Linked DNA regions of Neorhizobium galegae bv. orientalis str. HAMBI 540. The protein of the gene in region 2 interacts with the protein of the main gene of each other region in a pairwise test. Links are inferred from orthologs where the notes say so. Each region holds a gene or a part of one and is shown on either strand. Other genes may lie near its edges.

What was found. Proteins that work in one complex are often made in the same cells at the same time.
Region 1: the proteins of RG540_RS11750 (region 2) and RG540_RS17890 interact in binary tests that used the Escherichia coli proteins (3 or more experiments, as listed by UniProt). The link is inferred for Neorhizobium galegae bv. orientalis str. HAMBI 540 from one-to-one orthologs.

What each region holds. Positions count from the first base shown.
Region 1 is NZ_HG938353.1:3,669,268-3,675,044, forward strand. What follows is about bases 2,962-5,712. They hold RG540_RS17890 (BolA family protein), read left to right. Parts: upstream 2,962-4,071; coding sequence 4,072-4,353; downstream 4,354-5,712. Other genes in these bases: cobS (cobaltochelatase subunit CobS), read right to left, coding at 2,962-3,272; RG540_RS17885 (J domain-containing protein), read right to left, coding at 3,334-3,969; RG540_RS17895 (inner membrane-spanning protein YciB), read left to right, coding at 4,594-5,223. Outside these bases: RG540_RS17870 (esterase-like activity of phytase family protein), read right to left, coding at 1-359; cobaltochelatase subunit CobT, read right to left, coding at 370-2,265; more of cobS, read right to left, coding at 2,280-2,961. UniProt on the Escherichia coli protein: Transcriptional regulator that plays an important role in general stress response. Has many effects on cell morphology, cell growth and cell division. Acts by regulating the transcription of many genes, including dacA (PBP-5), dacC (PBP-6), ampC and mreB.
Region 2 is NZ_HG938353.1:2,366,703-2,374,910, reverse strand. The notes cover bases 3,794-6,582. They hold RG540_RS11750 (ABC transporter permease), read left to right. Parts: upstream 3,794-4,499; coding sequence 4,500-5,666; downstream 5,667-6,582. Other genes in these bases: RG540_RS11745 (ABC transporter ATP-binding protein), read left to right, coding at 5,663-6,582; osmF (glycine betaine ABC transporter substrate-binding protein OsmF), read left to right, coding at 3,794-4,415. Outside these bases: RG540_RS11775 (dihydrodipicolinate synthase family protein), read left to right, coding at 1-187; RG540_RS11770 (mandelate racemase/muconate lactonizing enzyme family protein), read left to right, coding at 295-1,497; RG540_RS11765 (SMP-30/gluconolactonase/LRE family protein), read left to right, coding at 1,497-2,369; RG540_RS31120 (aldose epimerase family protein), read left to right, coding at 2,400-3,290; more of osmF, read left to right, coding at 3,504-3,793; more of RG540_RS11745, read left to right, coding at 6,583-6,601; RG540_RS11740 (ABC transporter permease), read left to right, coding at 6,598-7,341; RG540_RS11735 (DMT family transporter), read right to left, coding at 7,338-8,208.

The DNA.
Region 1 (5,777 bases), 1.3 Mb from region 2 along the record:
CCGACCCGGCCGCCGCGGATGAGGATCGGATTGATGGCGAGATCGGTGAGGTTGGCGAGGCGCCCCTTGGCATCCCGCTCGATGCGGCCGGTCAGCCAGGAACCGGTATCGAGCACCGACACGAACCTTTCGCCATCGGCGCGAAAACGGATGCTCGACAGCGACTGCAGCCGGCTATCGGACGATGAAAATTCGATTCCACCGAGAAATTCGAGCGATCCAAAGCGTGTTTCCGCCGAACCGCGCTTGAATTCGGTGATCGCGCGCGCCCTGACCGAGATATTTTCGGTGGCCGGCGCCACCGGGAAAGCGATGACGCCAAAAAGGCCGGCCCAGACGACGAGGCGGGAAAGTTTCAAGCGGCGGACCTCAGCTGGCCCGTCGCATGCGGCCCTGCTGCCTGCCGTTTTCCGCAAACAGTTCGGCGAGCTGCTCGGTCATCGCCCCGGCAAGCTCGTCCGCATCGACGATCGTCACGGCCTTGCGATAGTAGCGCGTCACGTCGTGGCCGATACCGATCGCCAGCAGCTCCACCGGCGAGCGCGTCTCGATCTGTTCGATCACCGCGCGCAGATGCCGTTCGAGATAATTGCCCGGATTGACCGACAGCGTCGAATCGTCGACCGGCGCGCCATCCGAGATCATCATCAGGATCTTGCGCTGCTCGCGGCGGGCGATCAGGCGGTTATGCGCCCACATCAGCGCCTCGCCGTCGATGTTTTCCTTGAGCAGGCCTTCGCGCATCATCAGGCCGAGATTGCGGCGCGAACGGCGCCATGGCGCATCCGCCGACTTATAGACGATATGGCGCAGGTCGTTGAGGCGGCCGGGCGTCGGCGGCTTGCCGCTTGCCAGCCACTTTTCGCGCGCCTGCCCGCCCTTCCAGGCCTTGGTGGTGAAGCCGAGAATCTCGACCTTGACGCCGCAGCGCTCCAGCGTGCGGGCAAGGATGTCGGCGCAGGTGGCGGCAACCGTAATCGGCCGGCCGCGCATCGAGCCGGAATTGTCGATGACCAGGGTGACGACCGTATCGCGGAACTGCGTATCGCGCTCCTTCTTGAAGGAGAGCGGCTGCATCGGATCGATGATCAGGCGCACCAGACGGGCCGGATCGAGATACCCCTCTTCGAGATCGAAGTCCCAGGAGCGGTTCTGCTGCGCCATCAGGCGGCGCTGCAGGCGGTTGGCAAGCCGGCCGACGGCGCCCTGAAGATGGGCAAGCTGCTTGTCGAGGAACGCCCGCAGCCGGTCGAGTTCCGCTTCGTCGCAAAGCTCTTCGGCCGTGATTTCCTCGTCGAATTCCTGGGTGAAGATCTTGTAGTCGACCTTCTCGTTGAAATCGTCGAACGGGCTGTTGGGCCGCCGGGTCTCTCCGGGCGTCTCGGAATGTTCGTCGCTGTCGTCCGACATGTCGTCGTCGGACATTTCCGCGCCGTCCATCTCGCCGTCGTCCATTTCCTCGTCGGAAGCGTCGCTCTGCTCGGCAGGCGCAGCGTCGGAACCCGCTTCTTCCTCGACCTCGTCGTTCTCGGTCTCGTTGCTGCGCGGCTGGTCTTCCTGGTCCGGGTTCTCCATCTCCTCCGGATCGGTATCGTCGTCGGCAAACTCCTCCGCCATCTGCATGGAGGTCAGCATGTGCCGCACCAGCTTGGCGAACGCCTGCTGGTCCTCGATCACATTTCCGAGATTGTCGAGATCGCCGGCCGCCTTGTCCTCGATGAACGGGCGCCAGAGATCGAGCACCTTGCCGGCACTCGCCGGCGGCTTGATGCCGGTGAGCTTCTCGCGCACCAGCATGGCGACCGCTTCGCCGATCGGCGCATCTTCCTGCCGTTCGACGCCAGAGAAATTCGCCTTCGAATATTTTTCGGCATGCATCGAACTGAGGTTCGATGCCATGCCGGCCATGCGCAATGCGCCGATCGACTCGACGCGCGCCTGCTCGACGGCATCAAAGACGACGCGTGCATCGGCGCCCTGCGGCGACATGCTGGCATGCACGTTGGTATCGTGGCAGGCGATCCGCAGCGCCATGGAATCGCCGAGCCCGCGGGTCACCGCGAGCTCGTGTGCCGTCGGTCGCTTGGAGATTTCCGGCAGGCGGATGCGCTCGCCGGCAAGGCCCGGACGCTCGTTGGCGAACGTGACCTCGACTTCGTTATTGCCGGCAATCGAGCGCACGCAGCCGCTAATTGCCCGCCGCAACGGTTCGGTATCGACCGGACCGCCGGATTTGGCTTTCGAATTGTCTCCGCGACCTGCCATGATCTCGTCTCCGCTTAGGCTCCGAGAACGATGTTGGCGGCACTTTCCTTCAGCTCGACGCCGAAGGCGCGCTGGTACTGTTCGGCGACCAGCGTGCGTTCCAGTTCGTCGCACTTGTTGAGGAAGGTGATGCGGAAGGCGAACGCGATGTCACCGAAAATCTCGGCGTTTTCCGCCCAGGTGATGACGGTACGCGGGCTCATGACGGTCGAGAGATCGCCGTTGATGAAGGCCGAACGGGTAAGATCCGCGACGCGCACCATCTTCGACACGGTCTCGCGGCCCTCGGCCGTGCGACCGAAGGACTTGACCTTGGCGGCGACGATGTCGACTTCCTTCTGGTGCGGCAGATAGTTCAGCGTCGTCACGATCGACCAGCGGTCCATCTGTGCCTGGTTGATCTGCTGCGTGCCGTGATAAAGGCCGGTCGTGTCCCCGAGGCCTACCGTATTGGCGGTCGCGAAGATGCGGAATGCCGGGTGAGGACGGATGACACGGCTCTGGTCGAGCAGGGTCAGGCGACCGGAGGATTCCAGAACGCGCTGGATGACGAACATGACGTCCGGGCGGCCGGCATCGTATTCGTCGAAGACGAGCGCGACATTGTGCTGGTAGGCCCAGGGCAGGATGCCGTCCTTGAATTCGGTGACCTGCTTGCCATCCTTCAGCACGATCGCGTCCTTGCCGACGAGATCGATACGGCTGACATGGCTGTCGAGGTTGATACGCACGCACGGCCAGTTGAGGCGAGCTGCGACCTGCTCGATATGGGTGGACTTGCCGGTGCCGTGGAAGCCGGACACCATGACGCGTCGGTTATGTGCAAAGCCGGCGAGAATAGCGAGCGTCGTATCGCGGTCGAACAAGTAGTCCGGGTCGAGATCCGGTACGTAGGGGTCGCCGCTGCTATATGCCGGAACCCTGATATCGCTGTCGATGCCGAAGACTTCCCTGACCGAAACGGTGGTATCGGGAAGGTTGGAAATATCTAGATCAATCTTACTCATCGTCTCTCCAAGGCGCGAGCCGCCGCCCGGCCGTCATCCTTACTGCCATAATTTTTACGGCTTAGCAGAAACCCGCCTGCTTCAACAACTGATATGCTTGAATGACGGCACGAAAACGTTCTTCCGAACCGCGGTCGCCGCCATTCGCATCCGGATGATGTTTCTTGACCAGTTCCTTGTAGCGGGTCTTGATCTCCGCCGCGGACGCATTGGCCGCCAACTCCATCGTATCGAAGGCTTTGGCTTCCAATGTCTTCAGCTTGCGCCCCTGCGTCTGGAAACGGGGGCCGGCCGCCCGCGCACTGGACACGAAGCCGAACGGATCCCTGAAGCGCTGCTGGGCGCCGGTAGCGCCGGCAGCCCCTGAACGCGCCGTCGAGTGAAGCGGGGCATCCTTGGCGGCCTTGTTGACGCCGACGGTCCAGGTCGGACGATGGCCGGTGATCGCCTCTTTCTGGTAACGGGCGATCTCGCTGTCCGAGAGGCCGGAGAAATAGTTATAGCCCTTGTTGTATTCCCTGACGTGTTCGAAACAGAACAGAAAGAACTGGCCTTCCGCGTTGCGGCCAACGGGTGCGCGATGGACGCCGGGCTTGTCGCACCCGTCCCATTGGCAAGTGGGCGCTTCAGGCACAGCTTCCTGCTGCCTGTTCTTGCGCGTCCGGATGCGGTCGAAATATTTGGAATCTAGTTTCATAAGGCCCTCATTATGGGGCGACGAAGAGGGCGCGGCAAGAATTGACAAAGTCCTTTCTTACTGGTTTGTGAGATGCCCTTTTGCGTCGCAACGGAGACCGCGATGTCCGTCAAATCCCGAATCGAAATCACGCTTACCGACAATCTTGAGCCGGAACGGCTGATCGTCATCGATGAAAGCCATCAGCACGCCGGCCATCAGCCCGACATCACCGGAACCGGCGAAACCCATATGCGGGTTCGCATCGTTTCGAAAAAATTTTCCGGAATGAGCCGGCTCGACCGACATCGGACGGTGAATGCCCTACTGAAGCCGGAACTCGACGCCGGGCTCCACGCGCTCGCGGTGGAAGCCTCGGCACCCGGGGAACCGACCCGCTGGTAGCAGGACTTAGATAGGGATGACCTAGCGAGAGGCCAAGGTACGGGCTCACTCCTTGTGGGGTATCGCTTTGGCCGACCCGCACTGCTTCCCGGTAGTTGACGGAGCAGCGGTCGCTTGACGCCCGGAAGCTGACATTGCTCCTTCTGAAACAAAAGGATATTTGACATCAGCATTAGGGAATGCGGCACTGCGCTAACAGGCGACATTTTCTGCAACAGTCGCAACAAGGGCTAGCTTCCAATGAAAGCCTTCCTGCAAACGGCCAGATTATTGCTCAGCGATTTGGCCTCAAGCCTGCTCTTTCTCGTCCTGTTCTCCCTGACCCATAATGCCGTTCTTTCGGCTTGCCTCGGAATGTTGCTTGGACTTATTCAGATCGCGGTGCAGTTTGCCCGGCGAAAGCCGATCGACGTCATGGAATGGGTCAGTCTTTTCCTCGTGATCGCGTCGGGCACCGCAACGGTGTTGACGGACGACCCGCGCTTTGTCCTGTTCAAGCCAAGCGCGATTTACGCGATCATTGGCATTGTGATGCTGAGGCCCGGCTGGATGAACCGCTACTTGCCTCCGATTGCAAGGGCTGTCGCGTCCGACATCGCGACTTATGTTGGTTTTGCGTGGGCAGGTCTCATGTTTATCTCCGCCATGTTGAATGCCTATCTAGCAATGAGCAAGGACGTGGCAACCTGGGCGCTGACCATGACGATCTTCGGAATTGCCAGCAAAGCGGTTCTATCCATAGCCGGATTTGCTGCAATACGCCTCACGGCGCGGCGGCGGATTCGCGCCATGCCGGTCGTTGAGCGCGAAGACCTGCTGATTTCGACAGGTTGGCAAGCCAAATCATCAACGTTGCCGAAGTCTGCCTAGGGCGGAAAGCCGGCAATTTCAGCGCTTGAAAGCCTTTCGCAAAACGAAAGACTATTCCGCCGGCAGCGCCGCATCTCCCACCGGGCGGATGCGCAGCCGCGTGATGCGGTTCTTCTCGCGCTTCATCACCGTGAAGCGCTTGCCATAGAACGTAAACGCCTGCCGCTCCTCCGGGATCAGCTTCGATTCGTGGATAACGAGGCCCGCGATCGTCGTCGCCTCCTCATCCGGCAGGCTCCAGTCCAGCGCGCGGTTCAGATCGCGGATCGGCACTGAACCATCGACGACGATCGAACCGTCGGCTTCCTGGCGAACGCCCTGGATCTCGATATCGTGCTCGTCGGCGATATCGCCGACGATCTCCTCAAGAATGTCTTCGAGCGTGACGATGCCCTGCACCTCGCCATATTCGTCGACGACGACCGCGAAATGCCCCTTGCGCCGCAGGAAGGCGCTGAGCTGGTCCTTGAGGCTGGTGCTGTCCGGCACGAACCAGGGTTTTTGGGCGATCTTGACGATGTCGAGATTTTCCGGCTCGACATTCGGCTCGGCGA
Region 2 (8,208 bases):
TGCAGGCTTCGAAATGTTGCGCACCAAGTTCAACAACGGCGCCAATGTCACGGTCGTCAAGGAGGCTTTGGCCTTGCGAGGCGAAAACCTCGGGCCGGTGCGTCTGCCGGGCCTGCCGGCACTCGATGCCGCCGACCGCGATCGCCTCGAACAAATCTTAAAGGGCTGGGAACCTGTCGCCGCCTGAGCGTCGAAGGAGAGGCCTCGCGAATACCGGCGTTCCTGGCGCCGTTCACTGATCCCGCGACGACGGATCACCCGCCGTCCCGTCCTTCGTTCATCCGGATAGACCCCATGAAAATCACGGCGCTTGAAACAGTCCAACTTCCCAGCCTGAACAATATCATCTGGCTTCGCATCCATACGGACGAAGGGATCATCGGCCTCGGCGAGACCTTTCGCGGGGCGGATGCCGTCGCGACCTACCTGCATGCGGAAGTCGCGCCGGCGCTGATCGGTAAGAACCCGCTGGAGATCGACCGGATTTCCAAGCAGCTGACCGAAACCTACGTGGGCTTCCGTTCCTCGGGCGTCGAAATCCGCGCGGCATCCGCCGTCGATATCGCGCTCTGGGACATCCTCGGCAAGGTCACGAACCAGCCGATCCATCAGCTTCTCGGTGGCCTCTCGCGGCCGTCGATCCGCACCTACAACACCTGCGCCGGCTATTCCTACAACAGCCGCGGCTCGCGCCGCTACATCGGCGACGCCGACAAGCCCCAAGGCCCCTATGATGATCAGGTCGCCTTCACCAATGATGCGGGCGCACTTGCCGAAAGCCTGCTGTCCGAAGGCATCACCGCCATGAAGATCTGGCCGCTCGATCCGTTCGCGGTCGCCAGCGGCGGCAATTTCATTCATCGGGATGACCTCGAAAAAGGGCTTGAGCCGTTCCGCAAGATCCGCGATGCGGTCGGCACCAAGATGGAAGTGATGGTCGAGTTGCATTCGATGTGGGATTTGCCGTCGGCGCTGGCGATCGCCCGCGAGATCAAGGAATTCCGCCCCTTCTGGATGGAGGACCCGATCAAGATGCAGGACACCGAGGCGCTGGTGATCTATGCGGAGCGTTCGGGCCTGCCGGTCTGCGCCAGCGAGACGCTCGCAACCCGCGCCCAGTTCGTCGAACTCCTGCGCAAGAATGCCGTCGACTACGTCATGCTCGACATTTCCTGGTGCGGTGGTTTGAGCGAGGCGAAGAAGATCGCCACCATGGCGGAAGCCTTTCAGCGGCCGATCGCGCCGCATGACTGCACCGGCCCGGTCGTCTTCACCGCCTCTATCCACCTGGCGCTCAACGCGCCGAACGCAGTCTTCCAGGAGTCGGTACGCGCCTATTACTCGACCTGGTACCGCGATCTCGTCACCGTCATGCCGCGTATCGAAAACGGCCAGATCTATCCGTTCGAAGGAGCGGGCCTCGGGCTGGAACTCAGCGATTACGTTCTCGACAATCCCGATGTCATCCGCCGCACCACCAAGGTCGGCGACCTGTGATGCGTTTCGAACCGGTTAGTCGCCTCAGTCTCGGGCTTGGCGAAGGCCCGGTCTGGGACGAAAGACGCAATCTCGTCTTTCTCTGCGACATCCCGACCGGCCGGCTGCTGGCGATCCGGCTCGGCGACGGCCAGGTCGATGAGTGGGTTCTCGGTACCAATGTCTGTTCGCTCGGGCTTTGTGAAAGCGGCCGGCTGGTCGTGTCGCTGGCGCGTGAGATTATTCTCTTCGACCCGGAGACCGGGGAGCGTGAGACGCTCGCACATCTCGACGGCGAGCTTGAAACCAATCGGCTCAATGATGGCAAAGTTGGACCTGACGGTGCCTTCTGGGTCGGCACGACCGACCAGCGGCCGGAGCGGCAGCCAATCTGTTCGCTCTACCGCATCGGCGCGGACGGTAAGTTTGCTGTCAAGAAGAGTGGGCTGCTGATCTCGAACGGGCTCGCCTGGTCGCCCGACGGCGCGAGCATGTATCATTCGGATTCGGGCGGTCAGTGGATCGAGCGGCATGATTTCGATGCCGCGACGGGCGAGATCGGCGAAGGTGTTCGGATCGCCACGCCCGGCGAAGCGGATGGGCGGCCGGATGGCGGCGCGACTGATGCCGACGGCTTCTACTGGAGCGCCGGCGTTTCTGCCGGATGTCTCAATCGTTATTCGCCTGAAGGAGTGGTGGCCGGCAAATATCCGCTGCCGGTTCCGACGCCGACCATGCCGTGTTTCTGCGGTCCTGATCTCAAGACGCTGCTCGTCACCTCGCACCGCTATCTTTCGCAGGAGAGGCTGGAGGCATATCCTTTGAGCGGCGCGGTGCTGGTCGCATCCTCGCCGGTCGCCGGGGTGCCGGTGGCACGCATGAAAGGATTTTGACGTGGAATTTCGACAAGGCAAACAAAATCGATGACTGACGCATCCATTTACACGCTCAAGGCTGACCGTTGCGAACTGGTTGTCGATGCCGGCCATGGCGCCAGCCTCACCTCCTTCCGGTGGCGAAAGCCTGATGGTGAGTGGTTCGAGATCCTGCATGCCTGCCCGCCGGCGCAGGTCGCATTGACCGGCGGCTCTTTCATCATGGCGCCGTTTGCCAATCGGCTGGATGCCGGCCGCTTCCTGAACGCCGACGGACCGGTTGAGGTCCCCCTCAACCGGCCGGAACAGAACATGGCGCTGCACGGATTTTCCCGCGACAGGGCCTGGCAGGTTATCGAGGCCACAGAAAACACGCTGACCCTGGCCGACGATTTTACCCATGAGGCGATCCCGTTCGCCTATCGGCTGGTGCAGCATATCTCGATCGGCCCGGATGGCGCCGAACTGTCGTTGACACTGACCAATACCGCGAACCGTACGCTTCCCTATGGGATGGGTTTTCATCCCTGGTTCCGCAAGGACGAGGAAACCTGGCTGAACTTCGACGCTGAGATCGGTTTCGGCCGTGATCAACGAGGTTTGCCGACCGAGGCCGTTCCAGCCAATAGGGGACTCGATTTCGCCCGCGGTCTCGATACGTCGAAGATGCCGTGGTTCGATGGACATTTTTCGGAATGGGCACCGCGCCAGGCCATCGTCGAGTGGCGACGGGCCGGGGTCAGCATGACGTTTTCGGCGACCGGAGCCCTGACCAACCTGCATGTCTACGTGCCCGACGATCGGCCCATTCTCTGCGTCGAGCCCGTCAGCCACGTGCCCGACGTCCACAATCGACGGGAACTGGCGCGATACGGCGACCTTGAATGGTTGGCACCTGGAGAAACTATCGCGGGGTCCATGGTTCTTCGATTCTCCTGAGCGCAAGAGGACAGAACCATCATTTCTGTTTTTGCCGCGGATCTTGTGAGCTAGACCGTTCGGCGGATAAAAATGCACCGCACAAAATATTTGTCGGATGCGCTCTTCCAGAACTCGCACATTGCATAAATCGCCCTACATAACAGTGGCTTTTATGTGTTCCAGGCCAAGTCAAACGAGGTGGTGACTGGCGATCCGGAGGGAAATTCTGTCATGTCTTTGAAGAAAAAGCTTTTGGGCATAGCTTTTGCGTTTGGCGTCTCGGCCACCATGGCGAATGCCCAGGTCGTCGTCTCGTCCAAGATCGATACCGAAGGCGGCGTGCTGGGCAATATCATCCTTGCCATGCTGAAGGCGAACAACATCCAGGCCACCGATCGTATCCAGCTCGGAGCGACGCCGGTCGTGCGCAAGGCGATCACCGCCGGCGAGATCGACATCTATCCGGAATATACCGGCAATGGCGCCTTCTTCTTCGAAAAGGGCGACGATCCGGCCTGGAAGAACCCGCAAAAGGCCTATGAAGCGGTCAAGAAGCTCGACTACGACGCCAACAAGATCGTCTGGTTGACGCCGTCTTCGGCCAATAACACCTGGGCAATCGCGGTGCGCAAGGATGTCGCGGATGCCAACAAGCTCAAGACGCTGACCGATTTTGGTAAATATGTCGCCGGCGGCGGCAAGATCGTGCTGGCGGCATCGTCCGAGTTCGTCAATTCGGCCGCAGCCCTGCCGGCCTTCCAGACCACCTACAGCTTTAAGCTGAAACCCGACCAGCTGATCACGCTCTCGGGCGGTGATACGGCTGCGACCATCGGTGCGGCCGCCAACCAGACCAACAATGCCAATGCCGCCATGGTCTACGGCACCGACGGCGGCATCGCGCCTTCCGGGCTCGTTGTTCTCGAAGACGACAAGGGCGTTCAGCCGGTCTATCAGCCGACCCCGATCATCCGCGAGGCAGTGCTCAAAAAGAACCCGACCATCGAGGCGGTGCTGAAGCCGGTTTTCGCCAAGCTCGATCTCGTCACGCTGCAGGACCTCAATGGTCGCGTGCAGGTGGGTGGCGAACCGGCCAAGGCGGTTGCCGAGGATTTTCTCAAGAAGAATGGCTTCCTGAAGTAATTCCTTTTCGGCGCGGTTTCGTGTCAACATGGGCCGGGCGCTCCAGCGTCCGGCTTTTTCATCAGTCGTAAGGCAGGGGGCGGTTTGAGAGTTCGGTTCGACAAGCTCGGCATCGTCATAGCCCTTCTTGCCGCCTATGGCGTGCTGTGGTCGTCCTTCGCGACGCTCAAGCCCAACCGCATCGTGCAGGGACAGGCGGAGGCGATGCTTCAGTCGCTGCCGGCCTGGGCGGGCTGGGGCCTGGTCGGCGTGCTCGTTGTCGCGATCGCCGCAGCCCTCTTTCGCACTTCCCCCTGGATAAAGCTGCTTGCCGCCGTTGCGGCGCTTGCGGCGCTGACGCTTTCGATCGGATACGCGGCGACATTCCTGACGCCGGCCGGCAATGCCTATGCCCGCGTCTCACCCGCCTCGGGCTTTTGGATCCTGCTGTTCGCCTTTGCGCTTCTGGCTGCCGATGCGATCACGCGGCTCGATCCGCCGCCGGGGATGCGGGTCCTGTTTCTAGTCCTGGCAGCGGCGGCGATTGGCGCTCTGCTGATGTCGGGAAGCTGGAACGGGCTGTCGATCATGAAGGAATATTCCGGCCGCGCCGATGTCTTCTGGGTCGAAGCGGGCAAGCATGTGGAACTGGCGCTGGGATCGCTGTTTGCTGCTGTCCTGGTCGGGCTGCCGCTCGGTATTCTCTGTCATCGGGTGGCACCGCTTCGGGATGGCGTGCTCAACACGCTGAACCTCGTCCAGACCATCCCGTCGATCGCGCTTTTCGGCCTGTTGATCGCGCCGCTTGGCTGGGTCGCCGCCAATGTGCCGGGGGCTGCGGCGATCGGCATCCGCGGCATCGGGGTGGCGCCTGCCTTTGTCGCGCTGTTTCTCTATTCGCTGCTGCCTGTCGTCGCCAATACCGTCGTCGGGCTTGCGGGCGTGCCGCGCGCGGCAAACGACGCTGCCCGCGGCATCGGCATGACCGGCCGGCAGCGGCTGTTCAAGATCGAGTTTCCGCTGGCGCTGCCGGTGATCCTGACCGCGATCCGCATCGTGCTCGTCCAGAATATCGGCATGGCGACGATTGCTGCCTTGATCGGGGGCGGTGGTTTCGGCGTCTTCGTCTTCCAGGGTATCGGCCAGACGGCGATGGACCTTGTCCTGCTTGGCGCCGTGCCGACTGTGGCGCTCGCCTTTGCTTCGGCCGTCGTCCTCGACGCGCTGATCGAGATGAACTCCCGCGTCCCCAACGGAGCCAGATCCGCATGATCGAGATCGATGCCATCACCAAGCGCTATGACGGTATCGCCGTCGTCGACAATGTCTCTATGGTGATCGAGCCCCGCACCGTCACGGTTGTCGTCGGCACGTCCGGCTCCGGCAAGACGACGCTGATCCGGATGATCAACCGGCTGGTGGAGGCAACCGAAGGGGCCATCCGGCTTGACGGTGAGGACAACCGGTCCATCCCGGGCTACGAGTTGCGGCGCCGGATCGGCTACGCCATCCAGGGCCATGGGCTTTTCCCGCACCGGACAGTGGCGCAGAACATTGCGACGGTGCCTGGCCTGCTCGGTTGGACGAAGGCCCGCACCGACGCCAAGGTCGAAGAATTGCTGACGCTCTTCCAACTCGAGCCGAGGACGTTCGGGCCGCGTTATCCGCACGAACTCTCAGGCGGCCAGCAGCAGCGTGTCGGGGTGGCGCGGGCGCTTGCGGCCGAACCGAACGTGCTGTTGATGGACGAGCCCTTCGGGGCGCTCGATCCGATCATCCGGGCCAAGGCGCAGGAAGATCTGCTGGCGATCCAGAAACATTTCGCCACGACGATTGTCCTGGTGACCCATGACATGAATGAGGCTTTCCTCCTCGCCGACAAGATTGCCGTGATGGACAAGGGCAGGGTGGTGCAATACGGGCCGCCGGCCGAACTCGTCCGTGCACCGGCAACGCCCTTCGTCGAGACGCTGATCGGCGATGCGGAACGGCCGTTCCGGCTGCTTTCGATTGCAAAGGCTGGCGCAGCGGCAGAGCCGGGCGAGGCCGAGGGCGAACCGATCCGCGAGGATAGGAGCCAGCAGGAGGCGCTTGCCGATCTCATCTGGAGCGGTCGGGATGCGCTTCCGGTCATCTCCAGGAGCGGCGCTCCGATGGGGCGGGTGACGCTTGACGCGATCCTCAAGCGCGCCGCGAGGCCACGATGAGGGCTTGGGTGCCGACCATCCTGCGCAGCCTTCTGCTTCTCGTGTTGATCGCCTTCCTGGTCTCGCCGGAAAGTTTCGAGCCGCTGCTGAAGCCGCTCGTGCAGCCGAACGCGCCGGCGATCTACAATCAGGGCAGCCTACTTAGCCTGACGCTCCTGCATCTGCGGACCGTCTTCATCGCGACGCTGGCTGCGACGATCATCGCCGTGTTTCTGGCGATCCTCGTCACCAGGCCGTTCGGGGCGGAATTCCTGGCGCTTTCCCGAAGCCTCGTCAATATCGGCCAGACGTTTCCGCCGGTTGCTGTTCTGGCGCTTGCCGTCCCGGCTGTCGGTTTCGGCGAGAAGCCGACGCTGATTGCGCTGTTTCTCTACGGGCTTCTGCCGATCTTCGAAAACACGCTGACGGCGCTCACCAACCTGCCACGATCGGTGATGGAGGCGGCGCGTGGTTCCGGCATGACACCTTTCCAGCGGCTCATTCAGGTCGAGTTGCCGCTGTCCTTGCCGGTGATCGTCGCCGGCATCCGGCTGTCGGTGGTGATCAGTCTTGCCACAGCGACGATCGGTTCGACGGTCGCGGCAAAGACGCTCGGCGAGGTGATCATTGCAGGGCTGCAGTCCAACAACCTCGCCTTCGTGCTGCAGGGCGGGCTGATCGTCGGCGCGCTGGCCGTGTTGATCTATGATGGGCTCTCGGCGATTGAAGCCATGATCGCCCGCCGGACAGGTGCGGCCTAGCCGTGGCTGGAATCGGTCGGTACGACCGGTTCGACATCCTGTTTCAGGTTGCCGCGATGGAAGATGAACAGCCCGGCGATGACGATGATGCCGGCGCCGGTCAGCGTCTGGACATCCGGGAAATCGCCGAAGAAAATCCATCCGAGCACGATCGCCCAGAGCAGCAGCGTATATTGCAACGGTGCCAGCACCGAGGCCGGCGCCAGTTTCAGCGAGCGGGTGATCAGCAGATGCGCGCCGCAAGAGACGATGCCGAGCAGGAGCAGGGCCAGCAGTTCCCCGGTATTGAACGGGCTCCAGTTGCCGACGGTCAGGAATGCGCCGGCCACGAGGCATGCAAGCGTCTGCCAGGTGACGAGGGTCGCATCCGGGGTTGACCGGAGCGTGCGGTTCAGTACCAGCGCCAGTGCGAAGGAAAGACTGCCGATCAGGCCGAAGATCGACGGCAATGACAGCATTTCGGAAGAGGGACGCAGCGCGATCACCACCCCGATGAAGCCGATCAAGACGGCGAGCCAGCGCCGCCATCCGATGCGCTCGCCGAGCAGGAAATGCGACAGGGCCGCGACGTAGATGGGGCCGGCCATGTAGAAGGTCATGACGTCGGCGAGCGGCAGGTAGGCAACAGCGGCGTAGAAAAGACCGGTATCGGCGGTTGCCAGCACGATCCGCAGCACATGTAGCGGCGGCTTCTCGACCTTATAGAGTGCCGAAATCGGCTGACGGGCGAGCATCGGGCCGAGCACGAAAAAGGCGCCGACCGATCGGATCAGCAGGACCTGTCCAACCGAAAAGCTCGCCACCAGCCATTTGCCCATGGCATCGTTGAGGGCAAACATGAAATCGCCGAGCAGCATCAGCAGTATG